3 regions of the Mesorhizobium sp. M0715 genome follow, and region 3 is predicted to be linked to each of the others. Evidence: riboswitches for the same ligand, from Rfam matches in the RefSeq annotation. Region 3 holds a riboswitch; each other region holds the start of a gene.

Region 1 (10,283 bases), on a different contig from region 3:
CAATCATCGTCGCTCCGATCATGAAACGGTGATCGGTGCGCGGCACGGCATAAAGCGGAAAGCGTGGATGAAGCAAACGGACCGGCCGCGACAGCGAGACATCAGGCGTGCGAAGAATCAGCATTTCGCCGCGAACACCGCGCAGCCTGTCATCGGCCGCTGCCATTCCCATACAGTCTATCTGACGGGCGAAACCCGAAACAGGCCGGGCGTCGCAGCCGAAGTGGAATTTGACACCCATGGTCGCAAGCTTGTCATGAAGTGCCGCCATCGCCGGGCGTGGGTCGAGGTGAGCCTCATCGGCGAACAGCAATCCGCGGCGGAAGCGGCCGGCTAAGTCGGGCTCCAGCAAGGCAATTTCATCTTCCTCGACGCGCCGATAGCCCGTCGTGCGGCTGGCGAACCGGTCGAGCTCGCCCGCATCGCGCGGCGCGGCCAAGACCAGCGTTCCCCGTCGTGCTACCAAGCCTGGCGTTGCGGCGTCCCACCAGTCGGCGGCGTCGCTTCCGAGATCCAGCACCGGCTGCTCGGCGCTTTCACGCTCGCACCACGGCGCCAACATGCCACCGGCGAACCACGACGCATTGCCCCCAAGGGCAGGCCTTGTCTCGGCAACGGTAACCGCCGCGCCGCGTGCGGCGAACTCGAAGGCGGCGGTGAGGCCAGCAACGCCCGCTCCTTTGACCAAGACCTTCATGATGGCTCACGTGGCTGAGGTATGAGCGGTGCCCCGGTCTCGTCCGCCGGCAGGTAGAGATCACCGCCCTCGCGGTATTTCGCCGCCATCGCCGCCATGCCCTCTTTCTGCGCCTCGGCACGGATGTCGTGAGAGATACGCATCGAGCAGAATTTCGGTCCGCACATCGAGCAGAAATGCGCCACCTTGTGCGCTTCCTTGGGCAAAGTCTGGTCGTGGAAGGACCGCGCCGTTTCCGGATCGAGCGACAGGTTGAACTGGTCCTCCCAGCGGAACTCGAAGCGCGCGCGGGAAAGCGCATCATCCCTGACTTTCGCTGCCGGATGGCCCTTCGCCAGGTCGGCGGCGTGGGCGGCGATCTTGTAGGTGATCACGCCGATCTTGACGTCGTTGCGATCGGGAAGGCCGAGATGCTCCTTGGGCGTGACGTAGCAGAGCATGGCGGTGCCGAACCAGCCGATCATCGCGGCGCCAATGCCTGAGGTGATGTGGTCATAGCCCGGCGCGATGTCGGTCGTCAGCGGTCCAAGCGTATAGAACGGCGCCTCGCCGCAGACGGCGAGTTGCTTGTCCATGTTCGCCTTGATTTTGTGCATCGGCACGTGGCCAGGCCCCTCGATCATCACCTGGCAATCCTTCGCCCAGGCGATCTGCGTCAGCTCGCCGAGCGTTTCCAACTCGGCGAACTGCGCCGCGTCGTTGGCATCGGCGATCGAGCCCGGACGAAGGCCGTCGCCGAGCGAGAAGGAGACGTCGTAGGCTCTGGCGATGTCGCAGATCTCCGCGAAGTGCTCGTAGAGGAAGCTCTCCCGGTGATGGTGCAGGCACCATTTGGCCATGATCGAGCCGCCGCGCGAGACGATACCCGTCACCCGGTCGACGGTCAGCGGGATGTAATGCAGCCGCACGCCGGCGTGGATGGTGAAATAGTCGACGCCTTGCTCGGCCTGTTCGATCAGCGTGTCGCGGTAGACCTCCCAGGTCAGATCCTCGGCAATGCCGCCGACCTTTTCGAGCGCCTGGTAGAGCGGCACCGTGCCGATCGGCACCGGCGCGTTGCGCACGATCCAGTCGCGGATGTTGTGGATGTTGCGGCCGGTCGACAGGTCCATCACCGTATCGGCGCCCCAGCGGATCGCCCACACCATCTTTTCGACCTCTTCCGCCATCGACGATGTGACGGCGGAGTTGCCGATATTGGCGTTGATCTTGACCAGGAAATTGCGGCCGATGATCATTGGCTCGCTCTCGGGATGGTTGATGTTGGCGGGGATGATCGCCCGTCCGCGCGCCACCTCGTCACGCACGAATTCGGGCGTGACGAAATCGGGCAGCGTCGCGCCGAAAGCCTCGCCGTCGCGCTCAAGCTTGCCGCGCAGGATCTCGCGACCAAGGTTCTCGCGGATGGCGACGAACTCCATTTCGGGTGTGATGATGCCGGCGCGCGCGTAGGCAAGCTGCGTCACCGCCTTGCCTGCTTTGGCCCTGAGCGGTCGGTGGCGGATGGGAAATTCTGGCGTCAGGCGTTCGCCCGTCGCGAATCCGTTGTCCTCCGGCCGGACATGGCGGCCGTCGCAGACCTCGACATCGCCGCGCGCCAAGATCCATTCGTGGCGAAGCCGGGCCAGGCCTTTTTCGATGCTGGTTTCGACAGCCGGATCGGTATAGGGGCCCGACGGATCGTAGACGGTGACGGGCGGTTCGCCGGCTGTCGGATGGACGGAGATTTCGCGCATCGGCACCCTGATCTGCGGGTGGATGGCACCGGGCTTGTGGATCTTACGCGAAGCAGGCAGCGGCCCCGTTGAGACGGCTGGGGTGAGGGCATTCATCTTGAGGCTCCTTTGCTCATGCATTGGAGACCCAGTTCTGTGCCGGAAGGATGAAAAGACGCTTCTGTCGACCTGCCGAAACAGGACCTCGGGCGTGAACTCCCGCAGAGCGCTTGCACCGTCCCTACGCCAGTATGAACTGGATCAGGTTCAACGGGTCACTGCGCCGCGAAAGCCAGCAGTATCTCAGCCCCTTGCCGGGACTCCCCTGGTGAATGCCTCAAGTTGAACGGGCCGGCGTTGTCTTGTCAAGCGCATGTTCGTCCTGCGGCGGCGGTGGGCGGCATTCAAATTGGGCCCAAATTGGGCCGACGGCCTCGCCATGGGTCGCGGAGAAGTTCCGCGGGAGACAAGGCAGGTGTGGCCAAAGCTGCATTTGCCTCGTCAAACTTGATGTGACATTGACGTAGACGGAACTGCTGCGTTTCAAGGATCTTAAGCCGTCAATGCCTGATCGGAACAGAACTGGTGGGCCGCCCGAACGCCCCACAAACATCGTGCTCTCGATCACCTCTTATTGTCGCCGGAAAAGGGGTGATCGACCATTCGATCAAGTCGACCGCTCGCTGAAGGGCGCCCTCGGTTTCAGCACGGCTGGGCGAAGTGGCAATGACATGTCCAATCCAGTCTCGGAAATCCCCCTTCCTGACGATCGGTGTCTTGGGTTCAACATTCAATTTGACCTCGGCCACACCTGATATAGCAGCTGCCTGAGTGTCGCCACCAATCCAGTCGAGGGTGCCATCTTGATCAGGAAGCAGGAATCGCGCGGCCGCAGTATGCGAATGCTTTTTGCGCAGATCCCATTCCTCGCCAATGACAAGCTTGATGTGCTCGGTGACGAGGTCGACACCGTAAGCTAACTGGACCAGTTGAGGGTCGGGCGCGCCACTAAGACGCGGATTGACTTCAATGACAACTGGACCGCGTTTCGTGCACCGGAGTTCAATGTTAGTTGGCCCCCAGCCAAGGCCGAGAGCCCGCAAACAGCTCAGCGAAACATCGGCGATGCGCTCACGCTCCTGATCGGTTAGCAGGGCCGGATACGTCACCTCACGTATGACGAAATGGGGGAGGGGACCAAAGTCATTGGCGCAAATCGCAACGACCTCATTCCCCATAACATTAATGCTATAGAACGGGCCCTGTGCGAATTCTTCGACGAGTATTTTCGGTGTAGACCGCCATATGTGCTTTCCGCCCAATAGATGGGTCGTATGTTCGGCTACGTCTTCGAGGCTGCGGCACAATCGGACACCCATGCTGCCGCTGCCTACTGCCGGCTTAAGAATCACGGGCAGGCCGATCTCTGCAGCCGAGCTTTCTACCTCCGCCGCATTCGCTGCCAACCGATAGGCCGGTATTGGAACGCCGGCCTGCGCGAGGAGTTGGCGTTGCTTGAATTTGTCGCAGCTTCGTTCAATCGATTCAGGGTTCGGTCCCGGTAGATCGAAATGCCGGCAAAGCTTGCCAACTGTCGCATAGATCGATTCATGGTCCCCGGCAAAGCCAGTAATGCCAGCAATGTCGTGGGTAGCACGCAGCCGCGAACTTTCGCGGACCAACGCTTCGAGATTGCCAGTGTCGACACGGATTGCCTCAACGTTTTCCGCCGAAAGATAGTCGTACCGAGGTGGATCAGCCGTCAGAGTAATTGGATGAAGACCAAGACACTGAGCCGCTTGGACGTATAGCTGACCAGTACCCCTATGGCCTTCGACCAATATGAGCGCTCTTCTTCTTACCATTGCTGTTAATCCCGATGTTGCGTGCTGGCGGCGGTCCGAGGGTACCGGTGTCACTTTTGTGGCCGTGCCGGACCTCAGACTCGGGGTGCCGTACCATTGTCAACGACTGACGGTTGTAAAAATCTTGTAAATTGATTTGAAGGATCTGTTGCAGCGTTTTTGATTAGGGCGGCGTCGGAGGCTTGCTCCGTTCAAACCAGGTTAGCTGGGGTTGGTGTGTGATCCCGTGGGCCTGGGCGTGACCTACCCCTCGGGTAGGGCACGCCAAGCCACATCAAACTCGCAGCACAAGAACATGCGCTCTGGTCATACCGGCTCATGGTGAGCCCTGAATCTGGAACCGGCCCGATGTGTAAGCAGCGAGTCGTCAAACGGCCCCATTCAATCATGGAGTCACATCATTTAAGATCGCGAAAGCTGTCATTGCGGGTTACGGAACTGCTTTCCGATGACATTCGAAGATGCGATCGGGCGTCAGAACCGGATCGCTGACCGCCGCTTCCACCTCGGCGAGCCCGGCTGATATAATCAGGTCTGAGGCTGCGCGCCCTGTCGTTCCCAGCATTTACATTAGGCAGCCTTGCCAAGATTGTCCCGCAGCAGAACCTGCCTGAGCGCATCGACGAACGTCCGAATATCTGTCGTACTATGGGCAGGCGTAACCGTCACCCTGAACCGCTCGGTTCCCACCGGAACACTCGGCGCCAGAATTGGCTGAACGTATATTCCATGCTGATCCAGAAGCTGGCGGGACGCTTCCTTGCAACGGAATGGATCACCAATAGGCACAGGAATGATGTGGCTTCGGGTCGGCATGACGGGGATGCCCGCCTCTTTCAGCAATCCGATTAAAAGTTTCGTTTTCCGGTGCAGATCAATTCGTTCTGAATCTGAATCGCGAAGATGGCGCAGCGCTGCCAGCGCACCAGCCGCTAGCGCTGGCGCAAGCGCCGTGGTGAAAATGAAACCGATCGAGAAGCTTCGTATGCTGTCAACAATGGAGGCACGTCCGGTCACATAACCCCCCATCGAGCCGAACGCCTTACCTAGCGTCCCTTCGATGATGGTTGGACGATCCATGATGCCAAGTTCCGCGGCAATGCCGGCGCCTTTCGGACCGTACATTCCCGATGCATGAACTTCATCCAGAAACGTCATTGCGCCAAATTCGTCCGCCATGTCACAGATATCTTTGATCGGTGAAATGTCACCGTCCATTGAATATACCGATTCAAAAACAATGATCTTGGGTCTTGCAGGATTTACGCTGCGCAGAAGCTCCCGCAAATGCGCAACGTCGTTATGCTGGAAGACGCGCTTTTCGGCCCGGCTGTTGCGGCATCCACTAATAATTGAAGCGTGGTTGTGCGCGTCAGAAAATATAATTGTGTCCGGCATCAAAGATGCCAATGTACTCAATGATGAATCGTTTGAGCTGAAGCCGGAAACAAAAATCAATCCTGCTTCCTTGTTGTGGAAAGCTGCAAGCTCCCGCTCGAGCAACACGTGATAATGGTTGGTGCCACCAATGTTGCGGGATCCTCCCGATCCTGCGCCGTTGGCATCGATGGCGCGCTTCATTGCCGATAGCACTTTGGGGTGCTGCCCCATACCGAGATAATCATTAGTGCACCAAATGGTTATCTCTTTTCGGCCGTCGGGCCTATTGAGCCAGGCCTTTGGGAAGTTGCCAGACTGACGCTCCAGATCGGCAAATTCACGATACCCGCCACGGCCTTTGAGTTGCTCGATTCTTCCGGCGAAATACTGCACATAATCCAAATCAATCTCCTGTTGGGAAGCCGTTTTTCGGCGCGCTCAGTGCTGCTTCACAGCGCACCTGCGCCGGCCCATCGCGTCGCATCCCTCGACAAGCACCAGCAAGATTGGATTTCGACTACGCGCTTGATCTTGCGGGGGTTTCGGCCGCTCCAGCTAATTCGGGTAACGCGCCCCAAAGTGCAAGTGAAGAGAATGTTAAATCTATTTGTTACTGAAATGTCTGAAATTGCATGAGTGTCGCAAGCGATTTCATAATTCTGGCCAGTCGTCGTTCGATTCCTGTCGCGGCCTTGTCAGAGCTGCGCTCGGCGGGCTTTCGGGCCCGAGAGCCGCAATGCGCGAGGGCCGCGTCTTGTCGCGCAACAGCCCTTGAAGCCCTTCGGCGGCGAAACGCTCTGCAAACGCCATACGCAGCTTTTGGACGTGCTGGCCTGCCGGATCATCTTGACGGTGCCGACGTCATCGTCGGTCCAGCCGGTTCGGAGTCGCCTCAGAATCGGAAATTTCTGCCCATCAGACTGGAAATTGACATGTAAGCTTCCCGGCTCCTTCAGATGTCATCATCTCTCGCACACCAACTCATGCCACGCAGATGAGATCGCGCCTTTTTCTGTCGTCACATTCCATTGTCAGAATCGGAAAAGAAGGGTCTCCTTGTTTTTATATGAAACAAAATTTCACAAATAATTATGAAAACGGACATGTTTGCTGCAGACAATTAACGTGCACGTACTTGTCTGCCGCTGCATAACGAAATATAGGCAGCGATTATAACTTATAAACGTAGTGAAACGCGTAAATCGACATTTCCATAGAGCTGCAGCAGAGGCGAGGGGAGTCCCATGGGCCCTATGAAGATGCAGCCCGAGGAGATGGGCAGCCTGTCCGCGCGGATTTACAGCAAGGTGCGGGATGGCTTGATCATCGGCAATTTCGCGCCGGGCGATCGTCTCCTTATGCAGGATCTTGCCGGGCAGCTCGGAACCAGCATTACGCCGGTGCGCGAAGCCTGTCTGCGGCTCGTCAGCGAGCAGGCGCTCGAGTTGCGCTCCGGCAGGTTCGCCGCGGTGCCAGACCTCAGCCGCGCCCGCTACATTCAGATCAAGCTGATCCGCGTGGCACTTGAAGGGCTTGCGGCAGAACACGCTGCCGACCATTTTGCCCCCGCCGATCTCGAACAGCTTGAGACCTTCCGCGCCTCATTTGTAGAGAGCCATAAGGCCGGTAATATCAAGGAAGCGCGATCCTCCAATCGCGCTTTCCACTTCGGCGTCTACCGCCTGTCGCGTATGCCGATGCTGATCGGACAGATCGAAAGCATGTGGGCCTCGATGGGTCCAATCCTTAACGTTTACGATCGGGAAATTCCGCGCGGGTACACCGGCGCGGAAGAACATGACCATCTCATCGAGGCCTTGAGGGGTGGCGACAGGAAGAGGGCCCGCGAGGCGATCGAGAACGACATCCAGCGAGGCTCACATGGTTTTCTGCGCTATTTCGACGAGCGCGGCTCCGGCTGAGCTGAATTGCCCTAAGCACCATCGATCTGCGCGACGCGGGGTGTGCGCAGGCCGGCTGTTTCCCCGCCGTCTACAGTCACCACCGTGCCGTTGACATAGCTCGATTGATTCGAAAGTAACCAAGCGACCACATCAGCGATCTCTTCAGGGGCACCGAAGCGGTTTGCAGGGATCCGCAGTTCGAGCTGCTTCTTGCGCAGTGCATCGCTTATGATGTTGCCCATCATGCGTGTTTCGATCTGGCCGGGGCAAACAGCGTTGAAGCGGATCTCCTCGCCGAACTCCAGCGCGAGTGCCTGCGTCAGCCCGATGACCGCGGCCTTTGAGGCGCAGTAGGCAGCGAGCCCTTCTTCGCCCGTCTTTCCGGCGATGCTGGCCATGTTGACGACTGAACCCCTCCCGAGCCGCAAGCCGTCCAGCGCATGACGGATGAAGAAAAAGACGCTGCGTGCATTAACCGCAAGGACCTCATCCCAATCGTCCTGGGTGGCGGTGGCGAAGGCAATGCGCTTCGACATGCCGGCATTGTTCACGAGCCCCGCGAGCCGGCCGTTGCCAAGTTCAAGCGCACGGTCGACGACACGGCGGCAATCGTCTTCACGGATGATGTCACCGGCAACGAACGTGACACCGTGATTGGCGCGTTCGAGCGCCGCGCCCGCTTCTGCATCTCGGCCGGTCGCCACCACTCTGGAACCGGCAGACGCAAGTTTCTCAACGCAGGCCCGCCCAATCCCGTGCGTGGCGCCTGTTACGATGATCATTCCAATTCACTCCATTACGTATTTGGCAACCGCACAGTTTGGGGGGCTCGCTTTTGGGCCAATCCCCGCCCCATCAAATCATGACGAACAACGTTGTCGTCACCTAGGATCAGTGGATCAAGTTGTGACGCAGGTTAAAGCCGGTGGACTGGCCCAAGCGCCGGGCCGTCGGCCCAACGGCTAGATTGGCGATACTGCGCATGTGGCCATGTCTTTCCTCGCGTGATGGGGTGTTCCCTAGAAGCGGAGCGATATGCGGGTGTGACGACCGATAAGGCGGACCGGCTATTCCGATGGGGACATCCATACTGTCGCATGACCGACTCGTCATCCCCGCAAGGCCAGTAATGCCAGAAGTGCTGCACAACGCCGAGAACGCACACCCCCAATCAGTGTTTCGACTGTTCGCGGCACACGGGATCGGCCTCTCAGCTGACAAAACCATGTCGCAATGGCTGGACGTGCATCGCGATTTGCGAGCCTGGTGACGCGGGACCTTGCGCCGGCACGCTATCAAGGGAACCGGCCGCGACGGCTTGCCGGCGGAGGCTGTGCTGCCCTGCCCCTGCTCAAGCAGCACCACCCACTAAGCATCGGGAACCCGCGTTCCATTTAGAAGCCTCCACGTTGCGGGCCTTTGCCCGGCTGCCGGGAGAATGAAGTCGCAAGACAACACCCGCAATCCGGGCGCCGACCTCTAGGAAGAACTCAGGCTGGCAAGCGCCAGACGAGAGAAGTTGGAAAGCGGCAGGGTCGTGCGCGGGGAACCGTCATTTCAACAATCATCCGACCGCAGCGTGTTATGGCACGCTGCCGTGCGGTTCAGCGCGGCTGTTGCAGCACGCGAATGCACTGGGCACATCTCCTCCCTAAAGACCCTATGACGATTTGGTCGATAGCGAAGTGCGGCTGCTGACCAATGGCTCTGTATTCGAAGGCCACGCTGATGGCTTTGACTTATTCGCCGGCGCTTGATGTCAGGCAACTCGATCGACAAGCCGCATACCGGTCGGTCGCGAGGAAGCCCACATCGCCGAGGCCAGTTGCATGGCTGCTGTCTCCGACCTCGTCTTTCGTCAAATGGATTGTGATCCCGGTCGAGGCAGCGAAACCGCGATTGAAGACACCTTCCCGGCTGAGCACCGGCTAATGAAAACCCTATTGACTTATAACTTATAAGTAGTACGGTAGCACTGTGAAAATGAACAACGGCGCGGATGGCCCTGAAGGCGGACTCGCCTAGACGGTACTACGATCCGCCAGCAAGCCTCTGCTCCCAAGGCAGACCGCGGAGCCGGCGAAATCGCCGGCTCCGGACCCGGGAACACACGAAAATGGGGAATCACATGACCAAGAATCACGCTTTCCGATCCATCCTCGCGGCGGCTTTCGTCACCGGCGTGGCCGTCCTGCCCAACGCCGCCCAGGCCAAGGATTGGTGGCCCTTCAAGATCAACTCGGCCAAGGGCGGCGATCTGAAAAAAGTCGAGGCACTCGACTATGTGCCGCTGGAAAAGGCCGAGAAGCCTTGGAACCTGTGCGTCTTGTTTCCGCACCTCAAGGACAGCTACTGGGTCTCGGTCGACTACGGTATCGTTGAGGAAGCAAAGCGCCTGGGTGTCAAAGTGACGGTCCTGCAGGCTGGCGGCTATGACGCGCTGCCCAAGCAGCTGTCGCAATATGACGATTGCGTCGCATCCGGTGCCCAGGGCATCCTCGTCGCCGCCATCTCGGAAGCCGGCCTGGCGGCCAAGCTGAAGGAGGGCGACGCCAAGGGTCTTGTCCAGATCGCCGTCGCCAATCCCATCCTGGAAACTCCGATCACCGCGCGCATCACGCCCGATACCTACCAGAAGGGTTTTCAGGAGGGTGAGTACCTCAAGAAGTATCTCGGCGACAAAAAGACGACCGCAATCGGCCTGCCGGGTCCGCAGGGATCG
Region 2 (10,283 bases), on a different contig from region 3:
CGCCGGACAACTCGCGCACCGGCGTGCGTGCCTGCTCCGGCTTGAACAGGAAATCCTTCATGTAGGAGACGACGTGGCGCTGCTCGCCATTGATGACGAGGTTCTCGCCGCGCCCGTCGGTGAGATATTGCGCCAGCGTCTCCTGCGGGTCGACCGCCTCGCGCTTCTGGTCGAGCGTGGCGATCTCCAGATTGGTGCCGAGCCGCACCGAACCGGCGTCCGGCTTCATCTCGCCGGTTAGCATCTTCAAGAGCGTCGTCTTGCCGGCGCCGTTCGGCCCGACCAGGCCGACGCGATCGCCGCGCTGGATGCGGGTCGAAAACCCCTTGACCACGGTGAGATCGCCAAAGCTCTTCTCGATGTTCTTCGCCTCGATCACCAGCTTGCCGGACTCGGCGGCGTCGCTCGCCACCATGGTCGCCGACCCTTCGGCACCGCGATGGCCGCGAAAACGCTGGCGCATGGTCTGCAACTCGCCGAGCCGGCGCATGTTTCGCTTGCGCCGCGCCGTCACGCCGTAGCGCAGCCAATGCTCTTCGCGAACGATCTGGCGGCCGAGTTTATGCTGCTCGCGCTCTTCTTCCTCCAGGACCAGGTCGCGCCATTCCTCGAAATGGCCAAAGCCCTTGTCCAGCCTGCGGGTCTGGCCGCGATCGAGCCAGATGGTGGCGCGCGACACACGTTCGAGAAAGCGGCGGTCGTGCGAGATGACGATCAGTGCCGAGGAGGTGCGGATGAGTTCTTCTTCCAGCCATTCAATGACCGAGAGGTCGAGATGGTTGGTCGGCTCATCGAGCAGCAGGATGTCTGGCTCCGGCGCCATGACGCGGGCAAGGGCAGCACGCCTCGCCTCGCCGCCCGACAGATCGTTCGGACGTTCCTCACCCGACAGTCCGAGATGCTCCATCAGATAGCTGGCGCGGTAGGGATCGTCGGCAGGGCCAAGCCCGGCCTCGATATAGGCGCGGACAGTCGCAAAGCCCTCCATGTCGGGCATCTGCGGCAAATAGCGGATAGTTGCCGAAGGCTGGCGGAACACCTCGCCGTCCTGCGGCTCGATCAGGCCAGCGGCGATCTTCAGCAGGGTCGACTTGCCCGACCCGTTGCGGCCGACCAGTGCAATCTTGTCGCCGGCCGAAGCCGTCAAGGCGGCGCCGTCGAGCAGCGGCGTGCCGCCGAAGGTCAGTTTTATCCCGTCGAGGTTGAGAAGAGGCGGGGCCATGTCAGCTTTCAGGTAAGGGATAGGGATGAGCGAGCAGCATCGCGCGGCCATGGTCCAGTGCGATTTCGAGGCGGCCCTTGACCTCGTTGGAGATGGTCAGCGACGAACCGAACGCCACCTTGACGTGGTTCAGCGGCCATTTGGCGCCGGTGACGGTCAGGCCGGCGAGCTCGGAAAAGCCGAGCACCGAAAACAGCGTGCCATCGGCATAGTCGAAGCCGGCCGTTCCGCGCAGCAGGGGAATGCCCTCCTGGGCGCCGCTGGTCAGGAGCACATCAGTCCCGGCCTCGGCCAGCCGGAGGGCAAGCGCCAGATGCAGGAAAGCGTGGTCGGCGCGCTTGCCGCCGAAAGCACCGGCGAGCACCAGGCGGGTCGCGCCGCGCTCGAGTGCGGCGGCAATGGCCAGTTCGCCATCGGTCTGGTCCTTTTCCGCCGGGAAGGTCCGGCGCGGCACGGAAGCGAGATCGTCAGGCAGCTTGGCTGGCACGGAATCGAAATCGCCCACCCACAGTTCGGGCACGAGACCCAGCAGCCGCGCATGCCCGATGCCGGCGTCGGCGGCGATGACGCGGGAGCCTTCGGCCTGGCGGTCGAGCCGTGGCGTGCGGATGAGATCGCCGCCAAGCAGGATGGTGAATGTGCTCATATCGTGTGGCCCTTACCAGCCCGGCACGGGAAACGGAAGGCGGCAAACTCCCACTTGCATGGGGGATCGGCCCGGCCTATGTGTCGAAACGCTCTAACGGGGTGCCGGACGCGATCTTCGCGGACCGGCTGAGAGGCAGTCTCGCCAACCCGCTGAACCTGATCCGGTTTGTACCGGCGGAGGGATTAGACGTTTCGGACAGTCCGACGCCTCAATTCCTTTCAATTCGAACGAAGGAGGCGCCGATGCGCACGCATTTATACGCTCTAGTCTCAGCAATGGCCGTGGTCCTGTCCGGACCGGCCTTGGCCAAGGACAAACTCACCGTCTACACCTATGAGAGCTTTACCGCCGACTGGGGTCCGGGTCCCGTGGTGAAGAAGGAGTTCGAGGCCGAATGCGGCTGCGATGTCGAGTTCGTCTCGGTCGCCGACGGCGTCGCGCTGCTCAACCGCGTCAGATTGGAAGGCGCGTCGACCAAGGCCGATATCGTGCTTGGCCTCGACACCAATCTCACCGCCGATGCCAAGGCGTCAGGCTTGTTCGCGCCGCATGGCGGCGTAACTGATGTCAACGTGCCGGGTGGCTGGAGCGACGATACTTTTGTCCCCTTTGACTACGGATATTTCGCCGTCGTCTACGACTCCGAGAAGCTGAAGAACCCGCCGAAAAGCCTGAAAGAACTGGTCGAGGGCAGTGCCGATGACAAGATCGTCATCCAGGATCCGCGCACCTCCACGCCGGGCCTCGGCCTGCTTCTGTGGGTCAAGTCGGTCTATGGCGACAAGGCGCCCGAGGCCTGGGCCAAGCTCAAGGCGAAAGTGCTGACCGTGACGCCGGGCTGGAGCGAGGCCTATGGGCTGTTCACCAAGGGCGAGGCGCCGATGGTGCTGTCCTACACGACGTCGCCGGCCTACCACATGGTCGCCGAGAAGACAGAGCGCTATCAGGCAGCGTCGTTCGAGGAGGGCGAGTATTTGCAGATAGAAGTCGCGGGTATCACCACGGCGGGGGCCAAGAACCCGCTGGCGGCCAAGTTCATCGCCTTCATGACCGGGCCGAAATTCCAGGATGCCATCCCCGAGACCAACTGGATGTTCCCGGCCGGCAAGACCGACAAGCCGCTCAATCCGGCCTTCGACAAATTGGTCAAGCCGACCAAGACCTTGCTGTTCAGCCCCGACGAGGTCGCCGCCAACCGCAAGGCCTGGGTCGATGAGTGGCTGGCGGTGATGAGCAAGTAGGCTTGCGAGTTCTTTTGATGTTCGCGCCACTCCACCCCCCTCTGGCCTGCCGGCCATCTCCCCCTCAAGGGGGGAGATTGGCAGCGTCGTTGCTGGTTATAGTCCGGCAACGTTGGAGACTAGCGGAAGCATGGGTGGCGGCCGATCTCCCCCCTGGAGGGGGAGATGTCCGGCAGGACAGAGGGGGGCGCCAAGGAACGCAATCCTTTGTAATTGCCGCGATGGAAAGAATGGTGGTCCAGCGTGCAACGCGCGTCTGACCCCCGCATCACTGCTGGCACCCTCGCGCTCGCCGCAATCGCGCTGCTGATCGGCGGCGCGTTTGCTGGCCTGCTTTTCGAGGGCGCCCATGATTTCTCGGGCGCCTGGGCAGCCTTCGATCCCTATCTGCTTCGCGTCATTCGCTTCACGCTCTGGCAAGCGGCTCTCTCGACGCTGCTTTCGGTCATCCCGGCGCTGTTCGTGGCGCGCGCTCTGTCGCGACATCCACGTTTCTTCGGTCGCGCCTTCATCCTGCAGATATTCGCCGTGCCGTTGGCGCTGCCGGCTATTGTCGCAGCGCTCGGCATTCTGGCGCTTTATGGCCGTGCCGGCTATTTCGCCGTCGTGTTTGCTGTGATGGGCGGGGGAAGCTGGCCGGGCATCTATGGCCTGTCCGGCATCCTCGTCGCCCATGTCTTCTTCAACCTGCCGCTGGCGACGCGGCTGTTCCTCGAGGCGCTGCAGACCATACCGGCCGACCAATGGCGGTTGGGGAGCCAGCTCGGCATGGCGGCGCGGCCGGCGTTCCGGCTGATCGAATGGCCAACGCTGCGCGCCGCACTGCCCGGCGTCGCCGGGCTGGTGTTCATGCTCTGCATCACATCCTTCACCATCGTGCTGACGCTCGGCGGCGGGCCGGCCGCGACGACGCTTGAGGTCGGCATCTACCAGGCGCTGCGCTTCGATTTCGATCCCGCGCGGGCCGTTACACTGACGCTGTTGCAGATCGCCTTGACCTTTATCGTTGTGCTGGCCCTGACGCGCCTGGGCGCCAATGTGGTCGGCGACACCAATTTGCCGGTCGCGCAACGCCGCTATCTCTCGGTCAATCGGAGCGAGACCTGGTTGAACGCGCTAGTCATCATCCTGGCGCTGCTGTTCGTCGTTGGGCCGATGGCGGCAACCGTGGTGGCCGGGTTGGGTGCGGACCTCGGCCGTTTGGCCAGCGAGGCCACTGTCCGGCAGGCAACGCTGACCAGCGCGGCGCTCGCCTTCCTGTCGGCGCTGCTTTCGGTGATGCTGTCGCTGGCGCTGACCATGGCGCGGCGGGCACTGGCGCTGAACCGCCGTGCCGGCGCAAAGACACTGCTCGAACGCGCCACCGATACAGGCGCCGGTTTTGTCCTTGTCGTGCCGCCGACCGTCGTCGGCGCCGGCTGGTTCCTGTTGCTGCGCCATGCCGGCGATGTCTTTGCCATCGCCCCGGTCATGGTCGTCACCGTCAATGCGGTGATGGCGATGCCGTTCGCCCTGCGCGCCGTGCGTCCCGCCTATGATGCGGCGAGCGAGCGTCACGAACGGCTCTGCGCACTGCTCGGCATTGCGGGCTGGAACCGGCTGATGCTGGTCGACTGGCCGTCGCTGCGGCGACCGCTCGCCACGGCCTTCGCTTTCGCCATGGCGCTGTCGCTCGGCGATCTCGGTGTCATTGCCCTGTTCGGCAGTGATTCCGTGCAGACATTGCCCTACCTTCTTCTGGCACGGATGGGCAGCTACCGCACCGAGGATGCCGCCGGCCTGGCACTGCTGCTCGGCTTCGTCTGTCTCGCGTTGATCGTGGCGGCGCACTGGCTGGGAAGGGAGAAGGTCCGCGATGCGTGAGAGGGCGGCCAACAGGCTCGAAAAGGGCGCGCCGGTGCGGCTAGACAATGTGTCGTTCAGTTATGGCAGCTATGGCGATGCGCCACTTGTCTTCGACGTCGAGTTCGCCACGGCGAAGATCACCGCCATCATGGGTCCGAGCGGTTCGGGCAAGTCGACACTGCTCAATCTGGTCGCCGGCTTCGAGACCCCACAATCGGGCCGCGTGCTGATCGGCGGGGCCGATGTCAGCACCGAGCCGGCCTCGGCGCGGCCGGTGTCGATGGTGTTCCAGGAGAACAATCTCTTCGCGCATCTTTCCGTCGAGCAGAATGTCGGGCTCGGCCGCTCGCCCTCCCTGGGACTGACCGAGGCGGACCGCGCCGCGGTCGCCGAGGCGCTTGCGCGCACCGGTCTCGCGGGCAAGGAGAAACGCCTACCGCGCGAGCTCTCCGGGGGCGAACGCCAGCGCGTCGCACTGGCCCGCGTGCTGGTGCGCGACCGACCGGTGTTGCTGCTCGACGAGCCCTTTGCTTCGCTCGGACCCGCTTTGCGCGACGAGATGCTGGATCTGGTTGCTGCCGTTCATGCCGAACGCGCCATGACGGTGCTATTTGTCACCCACCAGCCCGAGGATGCACGCCGCATCGGCGAGCACATGGTGTTTGTCGACAATGGGTTGGTGGCCGCAACCGGCAAGGCTGATGATTTCTTTACCGGGGCTGGTCCGGAGGCGTTCCGGCGCTATATCGGCGCGGGTACTGGATATTCCACATCACGCGATGTTGCCCGGAAGCGGACATAATTTACGGTCAAACCGGCTCCAGGCGATGTGGCGTTTGCTTGCCATGACCGGGGGAGTGTGGCTAGGTCCGCCCTACCGGTCCGGCACAGGCCGTGATTTGCCTGCAGTATCCGCCGCCGCCCTAAGGGACGGGCACGGATGCTGCAGCAGTTTGAGATAGCGCATGACACGTTCCGAAGATCGCCCCCGATTTTCGTGGTCATGCGCCGGGACCCGAAAGGAAGCCGTTCTGGCGATCGGCGCTAACACATTGGGAATGAAACCGCTGGCGCGTTTTCTCGCGCTGGCCGGTTTTGCCGTGGCGTTGGCAAGCTGCCAGATGTTCACGCCGCCGGAAGTTCAGGAATCCGGCTTCCAGCCTTCCGACAAGCCGATCACGGTGGACAATGTCGGCGCCAACAACAAGCTCGCCGAATTGGCCAAGGCGCAGCACCCGCGCATCCTGGCGACTTATGGCGGTGAATATTCCGACCCCAAGCTCGAACGCATGGTCGCCAAGGTGGTCGGTAGTTTGACGGTGGTGTCCGCCAACCCGACACAGACCTATCGCATCACCATTTTAAATTCGCCCAACGTCAACGCATTCGCGCTGCCGGGCGGCTATCTCTACATCACCCGCGGCCTCCTGGCGCTGGCCAATGATTCGGCCGAGCTTGCCGCCGTCATCGCGCATGAGATGGGCCACGTCACCGCCAATCACGGCCTGCAGCGCCAGCAACTGGAGGCCGAGGAAGGCCTGGCCACCAAGGTGGTTTCGGACGTGCTCGGCGACAGCCCAACCGCCAAGGCGGCGTTGATCCGCGGCAAGCTGAGGCTGGCGCAATTTTCGCGCAACCAGGAGCTGGAAGCCGACGCCATCGGCATCAAATCGATCGGCGAGGCCGGCTACGATCCTTTCGCCGCAGGCCGCTTCCTTCAATCGATGTCGGCCTATACCGATTTCCGCTCGATCAGTGGCGCCACCGACGCCAGCCTGGACTTCCTGGCCACGCACCCAAACACGCCGCAGCGCATCGATCTGGCGCAGCGCCATGCCCGCCAGTTCGGCGCGCCGGGCGTCGGCACGCGCGACCGCGATTCCTTCCTCGCCGGCATAGACGGCCTGCTCTATGGCGACACACCCGAGGAAGGCTATGTGCGCGGCGAAACCTTCCTGCACCCGGGCCTCGGCGTGTCGTTCACGGTGCCGGACGGCTTCATCATCGACAATTCGGCGGCAGCGGTGACGGCCACCGGCCCCGGCGACATAGCGATCCGTTTCGATGGCGTTTCCATCGACAAGAACCGGGCGCTGACGGACTATATCCGCAGCGGCTGGGTGGCTGGTCTCGTCGACAGCAGCGTCAAGCAGGAAACCATCAACGGCAATGAGGCGGCGACCGCGCATGCCGGCGCCGAAGGCTGGCAGTTCGACATTGCGGTCATCCGCGCCGGCGGCCAGGTCTACCGGCTGCTGACCGCGGCCCCTTCCGCCAGCACGTCGCTGGACACGATCGCCCGCTCGGTCAGCGGCTCGTTCCGGATTTTGAGCGCTGCCGAAAAGGCGGCGCTGAAGCCGCTGCACATCCGCGTCGTCACCGTCCAGCCTGGGCAGACGATGGGTTCGCTTTCGGCGCAGATGGTCGGCGTCGACCGCAAGCTCGACCTGTTCCGCGTGCTCAATGCGCTGTCGCCGGGTGCCGCCGTTTCGGCCGGCGACAAGGTCAAGATCGTCACCGACAAGTAGGCGCCGCTGGACGCATGCCGCCGTTCCGGGGGCAGTCGCCATGAACTCCGGATTCTGCTTCACCAATGCGACCTTGAGCTTTTCCATGGCGCGGGCCTCGATCTGGCGGACGCGTTCCTTGGAGATGCCGAGCGTTTCGCCGAGCGCTTCGAGTGTGGCGCCCTCGTCGTTCAGCCGCCGTTCCTCGATGATCCTCAGTTCCCGTGCGTTGAGCGCGCGAAGCGCCTCCCTCAGCCAGAGCGAGCGGCGCGCGACATCGATCTTGTCGCCGACGATCTCGTCGGGCAGCGGATCGTCCGAAATCAGGAAATCCATGCGCTCGGTCGAACCCGCATCGTCGGCAATAGGCATGTTGAGCGAGGAGTCGGGCGCCGAGAGCCGCGAATCCATCATCGCCACATCGGCTTCGGAGACGCCAAGCGCCTCCGACACCTCGCGATAGAGCGTGGCGTTGGAGAGCGGCTCCGTGCCATTCGCCAACCGCGCGCGCAGGCGTCGCAAATTGAAGAACAGCGCCTTCTGGGCCGAACTGGTGCCACCACGCACGATAGACCAGTTGCGCAGGATATAGTCCTGCATCGAGGCGCGAATCCACCATGTCGCATAGGTCGAGAACCGCACCTCGCGCTCCGGCTCGAAGCGGGCGGCGGCCTCGAGCAGTCCGACATGACCCTCCTGAACCAGGTCGCCGAGCGGCAGGCCGTAATGGCGGAATTTGGAGGCCATGGAAATGACCAGCCGCATATGGGCGACGGTGATGCTGTGCAGCGCGTTCTGGTCGTTGTCCTCTTTCCAGAGCAATGCAAGCCGATGCTCTTCGTCACGCTCGAGGTAGGGAGCCTTCATTGCCGCGCGGACCATGATCCGTCCTGCCGTGTCTTCCATCATGAGGCGCTCCCTGGGTGGTGCGGATGACTTTGCAAACTTGGCTGGCGCCCGGGTTGAAATGGCGGCGTCGTGCCCTACAACAGCCAGAACTGCCATGCGCGGGAAAGGTTCCGCGACCGTGGCGGCGGGATTGTGTTGCCTGAAGGATTCCCAGGACGGTTCGTGATGGCTGCGATGACGAGCAGAAAGTTCCAGTTGGAGAACTGGGTTTCATAAATCGGTTGTTTTTGAAATTCTGTTCCTTATTTTTTCGGCTTGCATCTGTCAGTTTCCAGCGCTCACAAATATGCCGGCCAGCCGGCCAAGGACGGGATCACAGAAAAATGAAATGGCTCAAGTCGCTCATTATCGCCGGAACGCTGCAGGCCCTGGCTGTCACTGCAGGCCATGCCGGCCCCAATCTCGACCAGATCAAGCACGCCGGTGTCATCAAGGTCGGCACGGAAGGCACCTATGCGCCGTTCACCTACCATGACACGTCCGGTGCACTGGTCGGCTTCGACGTCGAAATCGCCAAGGCGATCGCCGACAAGCTTGGCGTCAAGGCCGAGTTCCTCGAAGGCAAGTGGGATGGACTGATCGCCGGCCTCGACGCCAATCGCTACGATGCCGTTATCAATCAGGTCGGCATCACCGACGCCCGCAAGGCAAAGTACGACTTCTCCGATCCCTACATCGCCTCTAAGGCGGTGCTGATCGTGCGCGGCGACAACACCGACATCAAGAGCTTCGCCGATCTCAAGGGCAAGAAGTCGGCGCAGTCGCTGACCTCGAATTTCGGCAAGCTGGCCGAAACGAACGGCGCCGAACTGGTCGGCACCGATGGCTTCGACCAGTCGATCCAGCTGCTTCTGACCGGCCGCGCCGACGCCACGATCAATGACAGTCTGTCGTTCCTCGACTTCAAGAAGCACAAGCCCGACGCCAATGTGAGGATCGCCGCGCAAGAGGAAAACGCCGACTATTCCGGCGTCATCGTGCGCAAGGGCGACCCGGAGCTGGTCGCCGCGATCAACAAGGCGCTGGCCGATATCAAGGCCGACGGCACCTACAAGAAGATCTCCGACACCTATTTCGGCCAGGACGTTTCGAAGTAATCCGGGAGGCGGGCCGGTCCGCCGCCCATGAGACTATCGAGCGGCGAGCCGTCTTTGACGGCCCGCCGCTTTTGTCGTGATATGGCCGACGCATTCTTGCTTTGACCAAGCTGCTTCGACCAATCTGGAGGGTCTTACGTGCCGCACTGGCTGCAACTGATGCTGGAGTCGCTGCCTTCGCTCCTGTGGGCGGCGCTGATCTTCACCGTGCCGCTGACGCTATTGTCCTTTGCTCTCGGCTTGACGGTCGGCCTGGGTGCTGCACTCGCCCGGCTGTTCGGCCCCAAGCCGCTGGTCGCGCTGGTGCGCTTCTATGTCTGGATCTTCCGCGGTACGCCGCTCCTGGTGCAGCTGTTCCTCATCTTCTACGGCCTGCCGTCGGTCGGGATCCTGCTCGACGCCTTCACGGCGGCGCTGATCGGCTTTACCTTGAACATCGGCGCCTACACGTCGGAAATCATTCGCGCGGCAATAGGCTCGGTGCCGAAAGGCCAGTGGGAAGCCGCCTATTCGATCGGCATGACCTGGGGCCAGGCGATGCGGCGCACCATTCTGCCGCAAGCCGGCCGGGTCGCGGTGCCGCCGCTCTCCAACACCTTCATCTCGCTGGTCAAGGACACGTCGCTGGCCGCCGCCATCACCGTGCCGGAGATGTTCCAGGCGGCGCAGCGCATCGTCGCCACCACCTATGAGCCGCTGATCCTCTATGTCGAGGCGGCGATCCTTTATCTGGCGCTGAGTTCGGTGCTGTCGGCCTTGCAGACGCGGCTGGAGATCCGGCTCAACCGCTATGGCGGCTTCCTGGAGGCACGC
Region 3 (10,283 bases):
CAAGGTATCCGGCATAGATCGGGTGCCGCACCAGGCGGTAGGCACCGTCGGTCATCACGCCGCGATTGCCTGGCAGAATGGCGAAAGAACGCCCTAGCGATATCTTCCCCCAGATCACGAACCCCAACGCCAGGACTTGCAGCGGCGCAGCGGCATAGACCGGGATGATGGCCACGCCCGGTTGCAGGTCGATGAAGCCGACACCGAAGCTGGCGACCACCGAAACAACCACCGTCAGCGGGTTCCAGTCGCGTACCTGCGGTCGCCGCGACAGAAGCAGCCAGGTAAAGGTCAGGATCTCGGAAATTGCCACCAGCGCCACATTGATGCGGGTCGGGTCGAGCATCAGGTGATATACGCCGCGGTAGACGAACATGCCCGCGAAGGCCAGCGCGCAGATCCGAAAGAAACCTTCGCGCAAATCCACCAGGATTTCGCGCTTTCGGGCTGCGGACAAAATCCTGCCGTCACTGACGTGCGAAAGCGCCTCGCTTTTTGATATGAGCAATGCAAACACCCCGATGATCCCTCGAGGCGACCTTTGCACGCAACCATTGCCGGGCAGTTAATCAACAAGATCAGATCGGTGTTTAAACTGGCTGTCGGGGAGCCAGGGTGCCACATCCAGACGACCCTGCTCCACGCGGTCGTCCAGAAATAGACTGGCGACCCATTTCATTTGGTTTTGCCAGACTAGCTCAGATAGTCGTTGCGGAAATAGCTCCCGAAATCCGGGCGTTGAGCAACCAGCTTGCCGTCGGCATCACGCAAAATGCCGGACGCGAAGAGATAGCCGCCGATCGCTTCCATCTTGGCTGGATCCATCGTCCCGATGGCGCCGCTTTGGCTGCGCAGATAATGGCCGTCGATCAGCGCCTTCAGCGAGGCGTGGATCAGCGCCGGATTGGTCAACGCATCCTTGTTGGCCGCGATCAGCAGGGCTGCCGCATCTTCGGGGTGATCGACCGCGAACTGGTAGCCGCGCCGCGTCGCCTGGACAAAGGCGGCCGCAGGCTTGGAGTTTGCCTGGAGATAGGCTTCGCTCGAAGAGATCAGTGTCGTGTGCTCGTCAGGCACGCCGTAATCGGCATAGACGAAGCTGCGTTGTTTGACGCCCTTGAGCTCGGCGTCGACACCCTCCCAGGTCGAGACTTCGAGCGTGAAATCGACCGAACCATTGGCCAGCGCCTCATAGGCTGAGGTGCCGAGCGTCACCGTCTCGAAATTGCCCTTGCCGCCATCATGGCGGATGATGGTCGATATCAGGGCGTTTTCCCAGGCGCTGCCGAAGCCGCCATAGGTCAGGCCGTCGAGGTTTCTCGGGCTTACTATCTCGCTGCGGGCCGCATTGAAGACCACGCGGCCGGTTTCCGATTGCACCACCGCATAGACGCCCTTCAGGTCCGCTCCGGCGGTTCTCTGGGTGAACAGGCTGATGGTGCCGTTGATGCCGAAATCGGCGACGCGATTTGCAACCAGCGTGCCCGCACCGGTATCGCTGTAAGGCAGGATGTCGACCTCGAGCCCGGCCTCGCGATAGAAGCCCTTGTCGCGGGCGACGAACAGTCCGATGTGGTTGGTGTTGACCGTCCAGTCGAGGGCAACGGTGACCTTTTGTGCCGATTGTGCTTGGGCTCGCCCCGATCCGGCAATGAGCGGAACGCCTGTGGCAAGGGTCAGCAACAAGGCCTGCCGGCGCGTCAAGTCAATCATGATCGTGTCCTTTGGATGGGGTGGCGTTGAGGATGATGTCGAGAATCTCGGCCTCGAGCGCACTTGCCTGGCGCGCGGCATCGCCGCCAAGGCTGCGCGGGCGCGGCAGCGGCACCTTGATTTCACGCACGATGCGGGCCGGGCGCGCCGACAGCACATAGATGCGGTCGGACAGGAACACGGCTTCGCGCACGTCATGGGTGATCAGGAGCGCCGTCCAGCGATGATGCCGCCACATCTGTTCCAGCCAGCGCTGCATGGCCGTGCGGGTCAGCGCGTCGAGCGCGCCGAACGGCTCGTCGAGCAAAAGCATGTCGCGTTGCTGCACCACCGTGCGCAGCAAGGCCGCGCGCTGGCGCATACCGCCGGACAGTTGCGCTGGAAAATGCCGCTCGAAGCCGGCAAGCCCGAATTCGGCAAACAACGGCGCAACGCGCACCCGCGCCGCCTGTCTCCTCATGCCTTGGACTTCGAGCCCGAGCGTCGCGTTGTCGAGGATGCGCCGCCACGGCATCAGCGCGTCACGCTGCGGCATGAAGGCGAAATGCCTGCCGTGGTCGTCGAGCGGCGCGCCGTCGAACAACATCTCGCCCTCGCCATGCTCGGCGCCGGTCAGAAGCTGGAAGAGCGTCGATTTGCCGGCGCCCGAGGGTCCAAGGATCGAGACGAATTCACCAGCGCCGACGCTAAGCGAAATATCGGCCAGCACGTCGAGCCCACCGAACGCCTTGCGCACATACCGCAGTTCCAGCCGGCTCATCGCCAGGCTCCCTTCCCGGCGGTTTCCTTGCCGGCCCGCTCCCAGGGCATCGCAAGGCGCTGCAGCAGTACAGTCAACCCGAACAGGACAAGGGTCAGGGCAGCGCTCACTCCGACGGCGGCAAGAACCAGGTCAGGACGGAAATTGTTCTTGACGTTGAGCATGTAGATGCCCAGCCCCTTCGCGGCCCCCGCATATTCGGCGAAGATCGCGCCGACCACGGCGTAGGTGATGGAGATCCTCAAGCCAGCGAAGAAATAGGGCAGCGCCGAAGGCAGCCGTGCCAGCACGAAGATGCGCCAGCGCCCTGCCCCCATGGCGCGCAGCATTTGCCCGATCTCGGCCTCGGTCGACTCATAACCCTCGACCAATGCAACCAGCATCGGAAAGAAGGTAACCAGCGCCACCAGCATGATCTTGGGCGCCAGCCCGAAGCCGAACCACAGCACCACCAGCGGCGCGATGGCCACCAGCGGCAAGGTCTGGCTGACGATTAAGACGGGAAACAGCGCACGCCGCAGCGGCTGGAAGAAGTCGACCAGCATCGACAGCACGAAGGCGGCGCTGAGCGAACAGGCAAAGCCGAGCAGCGTGGCGCCGATGGTCGGAATGGCGTTGTCGGCCAGCGCCTGGCGATTGAGCAGCGCTTGCTCGAAAACGCGCGACGGCGCCGGCAGTATCGTCGGCCTGATGCCGGAATAGGTGGCATAAAGCTCCCACGCCACTAGGAGCAAACCGACCGAGATCATGGCCGGCATTGCCTTGACAAGAAGGCCCGCGATCGGGCGCGAAGCGAATGATGATGAGACCACGGGAGATAACCTTTGACGGCCGCGCGGAGGCGGCGGCAGCTTCAGACAGCCGACGGGCTGTTGGCCGAGACCGTGACGTCGAGGGTTACGTGGCCGGCGCCTGGTCCGAAGCGGCAGAAGGCCTCGTCCAGCGCCGAAAAGATCGCACCGGCATCACCGCGCAGTTTCGTGCAGAAATGCTTGGAACGCTCATAGACGCCGGACTGCTTGAGAAAATCGATGCAGCCGTAGATCTCGTCCATGTGGTCGTCGGTGCCCATCACATAGAGCGAGAACTGCGCCGCCGCCGGCTGGCCGGTGGCAGCAGCATTGCGCACCGCCGCGATGGCCGCATCCTTGCGCGGGCCGAGTGGCCCGACAGGCCCGCCAAGTGCATCGGAGCGGCAGATCGGATCATCCGGCTCGCCAGGGCACCCGCGCGAGATGGTGGCCGACAACACGCAATGTTTGCCGCTACGTGCCGCCGCCACGAAGAGGTCGCGCATGGCGGGAAACAGCACTTCGGGCGACCCGACCAGCAAGGTCGAGATGTCGTCGGTCTCGATCCTGAGCTTGTCGCGCCAGGGATCGAGCGCACCGAGCGCGCCAAGAATGACACCGACGAAATCGTCGGTCATGGGGTATAGGGAAATCTGTGCGCCTGAAAACATCGCCCGCCTCGCTCCGCTGGTATTACCCAGATCAGCTTCTAGGGTCTGTGGGCTTGCCGCCCCCGTCTCAGCCCCGACCGTACGGAGCACCCCTGTGGATGTGCGCCTTAAAGCATCATTCGAGTTCAAGGGAAAGCCGTTTTTTCAGAGCACTGCGCCAAAAGCATTGCGCCAGTCACGGTGCGCCTGAGCGGAATTTTGTCGGGAACCTTCGCCGCCGCGACCGGTTGTCCCCACAGTCGCAACGCGATCACTTTCGTAGAAAATAAGCGACGACTTCACAGAAATGGAGACAAACCATGTTCATGAAAATCCTCGCAGCTTCGGTTCTCACCATTGGTCTGGCCACGTCAGCCATGGCGCAAAGCGCCGGCAGCAACAACGCAAATGGAAGCGGCAGCGGCAAGTCGGTGACGGTTGAGCCGAACACGCCGGCTTCCCCGAATACGATCGAGCCGGACACTGTCGACCCGGGCACGACCAACAGCACGACTGGCACGGTAGGGGACATGAATTCGAACGCGGATCAGAATTGCCCGACCAACCCGCAAGGCGCGCAGCCGGACGCCGATGGTAACGCGACGGCGCCAACGGTAAACGATAATCATTGTGGCAAGTAACCACGTCGCAAACGGATGAAGCCGCTGGGCATCGCCCAGCGACTTCATCCGTTTTTCTGGTCCGCAGCACGCGCTTTGCCGAACAGCCGGATTTCTGGAGCGGGTCTCCCGGCGGGCGGGCGCGAAAATAGGTGTTTCGAATTGAGCAGCCGTTTGAGCACTCTACCGTAGGTAAAATACAGGACCCGACCGTTGGCGAGATCAAATTCCACTGTTCCCCACCGCCTGACCGGGGCCTTTCCTGTGCAGGGCCCCAGCCTTCTGATCTGGAATCCCAGCCTGACTTTGCGCGTTCCGATTTCAAGATAGATGCCTGGCAGAAGGCCAAGCACATGCCATAGCCGTACAACATGCTCGACCGACATGGCCGGCGAGATTATCAGGTGGCTGGGCTGAAGCCGCGCCCAGACGAAATCGCCTTTCGGTTGCGGCATTCCTGACAACAGCCCCCGGCAGTAGGTCGGCACCGCCTCGCTCACCAGAATCCGCATAGCGGTTGCCGTGCTGTCGACCAGGGCTTCTCTCGATGTCCAGTCAGCTTCGGAAAACGGCACCTGCCCGAGAATGTCACCCTCGTCAAAACCGGCGGACATCTTGTGGAGCGTGACGCCGCCATGAGCCGCATGCCGGCCGTCCACGGCCAAGCGCTGGATCGGGTGGGGCCCTCGATAGTCGGGGAGCAGCGCCGGGTGGAGGTTGACCCCGCCTTTGGAAAAATGGCCAAGAACCTCTTGAGGGATCAAGACAGGCAAAGTGTAGCAGACCAGCACATCGGCGCGGACGTCAGACAATTGCCGACCAAGCGCATTCCAATCGTAAGGGCGGCCAAATTCGATCAACTTGACAGGCGTGTTACCGATAAACCGCCTGAGCAGCAGCTTGCGTTGAAGCCTTCGCCGGAAATTGCCAATGCTGAAACCGGTGGGACGACGCCGGAACCCGGGCACGATGATCGCGCCAATTGCATTTCCAGCCTCTAGCCAGCCGGCGAGCAGAGGCCCCGTATAGTTAGAGATATCGAGGACAAAAACGGCTGTGATCGGCTCCGAGTGATCGGTCGATTCGATCGGCCTCATCTTCGGCGGCTCAAACGGGCCGACAGGTCAGGGCGAGCTTGTCAGGTCGGCTGAGTGGAAGGCGATGCCAAGGCAGTGACAACCGAAAGACGCTCGCGTTTTACAAACACTGGCTTTTCGTAAACTTTTTTCACGGCCCGTCTCCCGAAATCAACTCTTCCTGCGCAGTTGGACCGCGATACGGCAGGCTGTCAACCGCCTGACCGTGTTTGCCTACCGCATCCGCATTCGCCGTTGACGAAGGTGTTCGAAGGGCGCTTTCGCACATTGGTGAAAGCTCGATGGCTTCACCGACGCGACAAGCCGCGCTGACCGAAAGGGGTTTGGATGCGATGATCTGCTCGACGACACCGTCGAGCAGCAATGCAGGGCAAATCGCAGTTGCAAATCTACGAAACCGCCGTCTCGCGAACCGGCAGCTTCCAGCCTGGCCTGACGAAGTGGCAGGTGTATCCGTCGGGATATTTCTCCAGATAGTCCTGATGCTCGGGCTCGGCTTCCCAGAATGGACCAACGGGTGCGACTTCGGTGACGACCTTGCCCGGCCACAGGCCCGAGGCATCGACATCGGCGATGGTGTCCTCGGCGACGCGCTTCTGTTCGTCGCTGGTGTAATAGATCGCCGAGCGATAACTCGTCCCGACATCGTTGCCCTGGCGGTTGCGGGTCGTCGGATCGTGGATCTGGAAAAAGCGTTCCAGCAGCGTGCGAAAGCTTATGATGGCCGGATCGAAATTGATCTCGATGGCTTCTGCGTGGGTGCCGTGGTTGCGGTAGGTGGCGTTGAGCACGTCGCCGCCGCTGTAGCCGACACGGGTGGAGATGACGCCGGGATAGCGCCGTATCAAATCCTGCATGCCCCAGAAACAGCCGCCGGCAAGGACTGCACGTTCGGTCGAAGTCGCCATGTCACGTCTCCTCAAAAGCAATTCCAGGAAAAGTGTGTAGCGGTTTTCCGTCTGGAATTGCGTAAAAGCAAGTGGTCTCGCCATAAATGGGCATTGTCACCTGCTTCGTCCAGCGGACGCGGTGGATCTACTTCAGTTGCTCGTTTGGGCGAGCCTGTCGATCAAACCCGGTAGCTTCATGCCAGGCGGAATGGCGGCAAAGCTGATCGCCACCGGTGGTGCCCTGAGCGACCAGTCGAAAAGAACGGTCTTGACGGGGATGTTGCCCAGCCACGCCAGCAGCCGAGGTGGCACGCCGCTCCCGGGCCAGACCAGGAGCATGCCGTGATCGCGCAGCCGCTGGCTGGTGATCCAGGGGGCGAGCCGCATGTCGAGGTCGGTGAAGATCGACGGCTTGTCATAGGCGTTGAGGCCCGCCAGCAACGCGATGCGGGTATCGCCGCCGACGATGTCGAGCCGACCGGGCACCGCCGCGTGCCAGACCGCCTCGGCTTCGTCCGAAATCTGCCGCGCTGGCCAGCAGACGGCATCCATGCGCCCGCGCAAATTGCAACTCGTCCAGCGGATGCCCGCATAGGCACCGGACATGCCGAGGATGCAGGCGAACGCGCAGATCGCCAGCCGTCGCAGTTCGACGGCGCCGAGCCGATGACCCAGCAAGGCGAGCGCCACAACGCCGACCAGATTGTACATCGGCGCGCCCCACGCCTCGCCGGCGCCGGTGAACAGCGAAGCCACCATGACAAGCACCGCCGGACCAAGCCCCATCCACACGAGATAGGCCAGCGCGCCGCTCTCGATGGGCTGTTCCGGCGCGGGCGAACGCCGCAACAGCCCCGATATCGACAGCACCAGCAATAAGCCGCAGAGCCCCGCCATTTGGACACCGATATAGTAAAGGCGGGCGCGGTGGACCAACACCCATTCATCGCGGCCGGCGACATAGGTCAGCGGCAGGAAATCGATGCGGTAGAGCTGGACGGCCAGCGGCGCGGCGACGGCGAGGAAAACCGCGAGCCCAAGCCAGGGCCAGGGCGTGGCGAGCCGGTTGCGTGCCCGTGTGTCCGACAACAGCCAGATCGCCCCGAAGAGCAACAGCAACCCGGTGGAAAACTTGGCATAGAGCCCGACGCCCGACACCAGTCCGAGCGGCAGCCACCAGCCCGGCCCACCGCCACGGCCCGCACGCCACAGCAGCCAGCAGATTGCGGCCCAGAAGGGCATCTGCGCGTAATCATGATTGAACTGCGGTGTCGGCCAGCCGAAGAAATACAATGACGGCATCAAAAGCACGGCGGCCAGCGCGCGGGTTCTCCCGAGCATGTCGCGGGCCAGCAGGTAGACGAAGACGAAGGTCGCCGAGACGACAAGCTGGGCGAGCAGATATTGCGGCCAGCGGAACGATCCGGTCAGAAGATGGCTGATCTCGAGCAGCCAGCCGGGGAGCTGCGGATGCTTGTAGGTCAAAAGCACCCATTCGCGGCCCCACATGAAGCTCTCGACGACATCGCCGGGCGGGGCGGCATCGACAAGCGCCGGAACCACGGTCCAGCACAGGATCTGCGTCAGGCATAAAAGCGCCAGGCCGGCTTCTGGATAGCGCATCAGACCCGGCCAGATCGACGACTGCCGCCAGTCGCCTGGAACAGAACTGCCGACCGGCAGCCAACCGTTCATGGGTTCGTCGATTCGCGTCATGCGGTGGATAAATCACACCGGACGGTTTTACGAACAGCCCAGAACTTGAAGCTTACGAAAATGTATACTTGGCCGACCATGGCAAAACCAAGATTGAGGCAGAGTTTCGCGCCACCATGCCGCCTCTCCCGTCATCACATGCCAGCAAGACAACAATGGAACACGCCATCCCGCAGCACCCTGAACATGCCGGGCATGGCGCCTTGGGCGTGATCGCGGCAGGTGTCGCCTACGCCTGACCGGCTCCCGTCCCCAAAAAAGCATCCAGGATTTGAAAAATGCGCCACCACCATGCCGTCATTCATTACCGTGCGCTCGATTTCTGGATGGCCCGTGCGGCCGTTCTCGTCATCATCTGCCTGCAGCTTCTGGTCATCAACAATCTCTCATTCGGGCCGCGCTGGGTGGCGCCCGCGCTGGAGGCGGCCCTGCTGCTGCCCTTGTCGGTGGCCACCGCCTGGACACAGGCCGCTACCCGAAAGGCGGTCGAGGACCACGAGTGGCATGCGATCGGCCAGTTTCGGGTCATGATCCGCAGAACAGCCCTGACCATGACCGCCATCATCAGCATCATGAATTGCGGTTCGCTGGTCCTGCTGGTGCGTGCCTTGCTGGAGGGCCATGCCGGCAACAGCGGTACGACGCTGCTGATCGACGCACTCAACATCTGGGTTACCAACGTCATCGTGTTTGCCTTGTGGTTCTGGAGCACCGACCGCGGCGGTCCGCCGACCTGCGGCCTCGTCAAGCTCGCACAGGCCGATTTCCTGTTCGCGCAGATGACGTTGAACGACCGTGAGCTTCGAGACTGGCTGCCCGGCTTCGTCGATTATTTCTTCCTCGCCTTCACCAATGCGACCGCATTTTCGCCCACCGATACCTTGCCACTCTCCCAGCGCGCCAAGCTGCTGATGATGGCCGAGGCCATGATCTCGCTGCTGACCATCGCGCTGGTCGCGGCACGCGCGGTCAACATCCTCGCTTGATCGGCCCGACACGCGAAAATAGCCCGCCCGGCGAACCGGAACGGGCTATTTTGGGTTGTCTTCGATGATTGGAATGCAGCGCCGAACTAGTGGCGCTTGCCCAGCCTGTAGCTGTTGCCGCCCAGCAGGTTGACGCCGAGCCCGCTCAGAACGCCACCGACGATGTTGGTCTTGTTGCCGTTCAGAATGCCTGAGACGACATTGCCGCTCAGGATGTTGTTGCCGCTGAGCACGTCGTTCAGCGCGGTGATCTTGCCAAGGTCGATGGATGGCGAAACATTGATCAGGCTGCCCGAATTGCCTCCCCAGCCGCCCGAACCTCCGCACCCACAACCTGCCTCGGCGGCTCCAACGGACGATGCAACTGCAACAGCGGCTAAAATAACAGTGAACTTGTTCATGAAAGCTACTCCCGTTTGATGATGGAGATGGCTTCCGTCTTCTGTGGTCTACCTCTTGTTTAACAATATATGAACACTTCATCCGCTCAAGTCTTTATCTAGTTTCAGTGCATCAATCAAAAATTAACAATAATCATTATGCATAACCGACATGATTAACTTGCTTGTGACAACGGGCGATGACGAGACCGGTCAGATCGAATGCCGCTCAGCAATAGCCGATCGGAAATACAAAAAAGCCGCCCCGGCGTGAGCCGAAGCGGGCAGCGGTCGTTTCTGGAAATGAGAGCAGCGCCGCGCCAGGTTGCCTGCCTCGGTAATTCCGAGGCAGTAGCCAACAGACGACGCGGTGCCAATAGCTACTCCTCCACCCCCGGCTTGAATCTCCGCACCACAAACTCGAACAGCACGTCCGAAATCCACATGGCGCAGACGCCGATCAGGAAGGCAGCCGCCAGCGTGGTGGTGTCGTCGGCGGGATCGGGCATCGGCAGGCCGGCGATCCTGGCGTAGGAAACCGCCGGCAGCGTCAGGTAGGCCGCCGCAAGTGCGCCGCAGATCGGCGAGGCCACCATTTCGCGCAGCTTGTAGCGATGCCGCGACAGCGCGCGCAGAACGCCGCCGGCGAGACCCGCCGCCACGACCGGTCCCTTGATGCC

What was found. Region 3 has a riboswitch for thiamine pyrophosphate ahead of NKI21_RS15470 (YkoF family thiamine/hydroxymethylpyrimidine-binding protein). Riboswitches for the same ligand answer to the same signal wherever they lie in the genome.
Region 1: another riboswitch for thiamine pyrophosphate. It lies ahead of thiC (phosphomethylpyrimidine synthase ThiC); the one in region 3 lies ahead of NKI21_RS15470 (YkoF family thiamine/hydroxymethylpyrimidine-binding protein).
Region 2: another riboswitch for thiamine pyrophosphate. It lies ahead of thiB (thiamine ABC transporter substrate binding subunit); the one in region 3 lies ahead of NKI21_RS15470 (YkoF family thiamine/hydroxymethylpyrimidine-binding protein).

What each region holds. Positions count from the first base shown of each region.
Region 1 is NZ_JAMYPL010000029.1:21,933-32,215, reverse strand. It holds gene thiO (glycine oxidase ThiO) at 1-697, opposite strand, end outside; gene thiC (phosphomethylpyrimidine synthase ThiC) at 694-2,529, opposite strand; TPP riboswitch at 2,633-2,749, opposite strand; gene NKI21_RS27220 (ATP-grasp domain-containing protein) at 2,973-4,277, opposite strand; gene hemA (5-aminolevulinate synthase) at 4,848-6,059, opposite strand; gene NKI21_RS27210 (GntR family transcriptional regulator) at 6,911-7,579, shown strand; gene NKI21_RS27205 (SDR family NAD(P)-dependent oxidoreductase) at 7,591-8,343, opposite strand; partial or broken gene NKI21_RS27200 (ISNCY family transposase) at 8,691-9,213, shown strand; gene torT (TMAO reductase system periplasmic protein TorT) at 9,690-10,283, shown strand, end outside.
Region 2 is NZ_JAMYPL010000003.1:368,259-378,541, forward strand. It holds gene NKI21_RS05735 (ABC-F family ATP-binding cassette domain-containing protein) at 1-1,222, opposite strand, end outside; gene NKI21_RS05740 (thiamine diphosphokinase) at 1,224-1,868, opposite strand; TPP riboswitch at 1,956-2,070, shown strand; gene thiB (thiamine ABC transporter substrate binding subunit) at 2,114-3,112, shown strand; gene thiP (thiamine/thiamine pyrophosphate ABC transporter permease) at 3,356-4,975, shown strand; gene thiQ (thiamine ABC transporter ATP-binding protein) at 4,968-5,759, shown strand; gene NKI21_RS05760 (M48 family metalloprotease) at 6,016-7,485, shown strand; partial or broken gene NKI21_RS05765 (RNA polymerase factor sigma-32) at 7,516-8,373, opposite strand; gene NKI21_RS05770 (amino acid ABC transporter substrate-binding protein) at 8,697-9,470, shown strand; gene NKI21_RS05775 (amino acid ABC transporter permease) at 9,609-10,283, shown strand, end outside.
Region 3 is NZ_JAMYPL010000011.1:31,540-41,822, reverse strand. It holds gene NKI21_RS15490 (methyltransferase family protein) at 1-517, opposite strand, end outside; gene NKI21_RS15485 (ABC transporter substrate-binding protein) at 694-1,713, opposite strand; gene NKI21_RS15480 (ABC transporter ATP-binding protein) at 1,706-2,473, opposite strand; gene NKI21_RS15475 (ABC transporter permease) at 2,470-3,231, opposite strand; gene NKI21_RS15470 (YkoF family thiamine/hydroxymethylpyrimidine-binding protein) at 3,327-3,935, opposite strand; TPP riboswitch at 3,926-4,039, opposite strand; gene NKI21_RS15465 (RodZ family helix-turn-helix domain-containing protein) at 4,235-4,555, shown strand; gene NKI21_RS15460 (formyltransferase family protein) at 4,600-5,631, opposite strand; gene NKI21_RS15455 (hypothetical protein) at 5,762-5,995, opposite strand; gene msrA (peptide-methionine (S)-S-oxide reductase MsrA) at 6,021-6,539, opposite strand; gene NKI21_RS15445 (glycosyltransferase family 39 protein) at 6,672-8,216, opposite strand; gene NKI21_RS15440 (hypothetical protein) at 8,306-8,476, shown strand; gene NKI21_RS15435 (hypothetical protein) at 8,516-9,223, shown strand; gene NKI21_RS15430 (hypothetical protein) at 9,310-9,624, opposite strand; gene NKI21_RS15425 (hypothetical protein) at 9,984-10,283, opposite strand, start outside.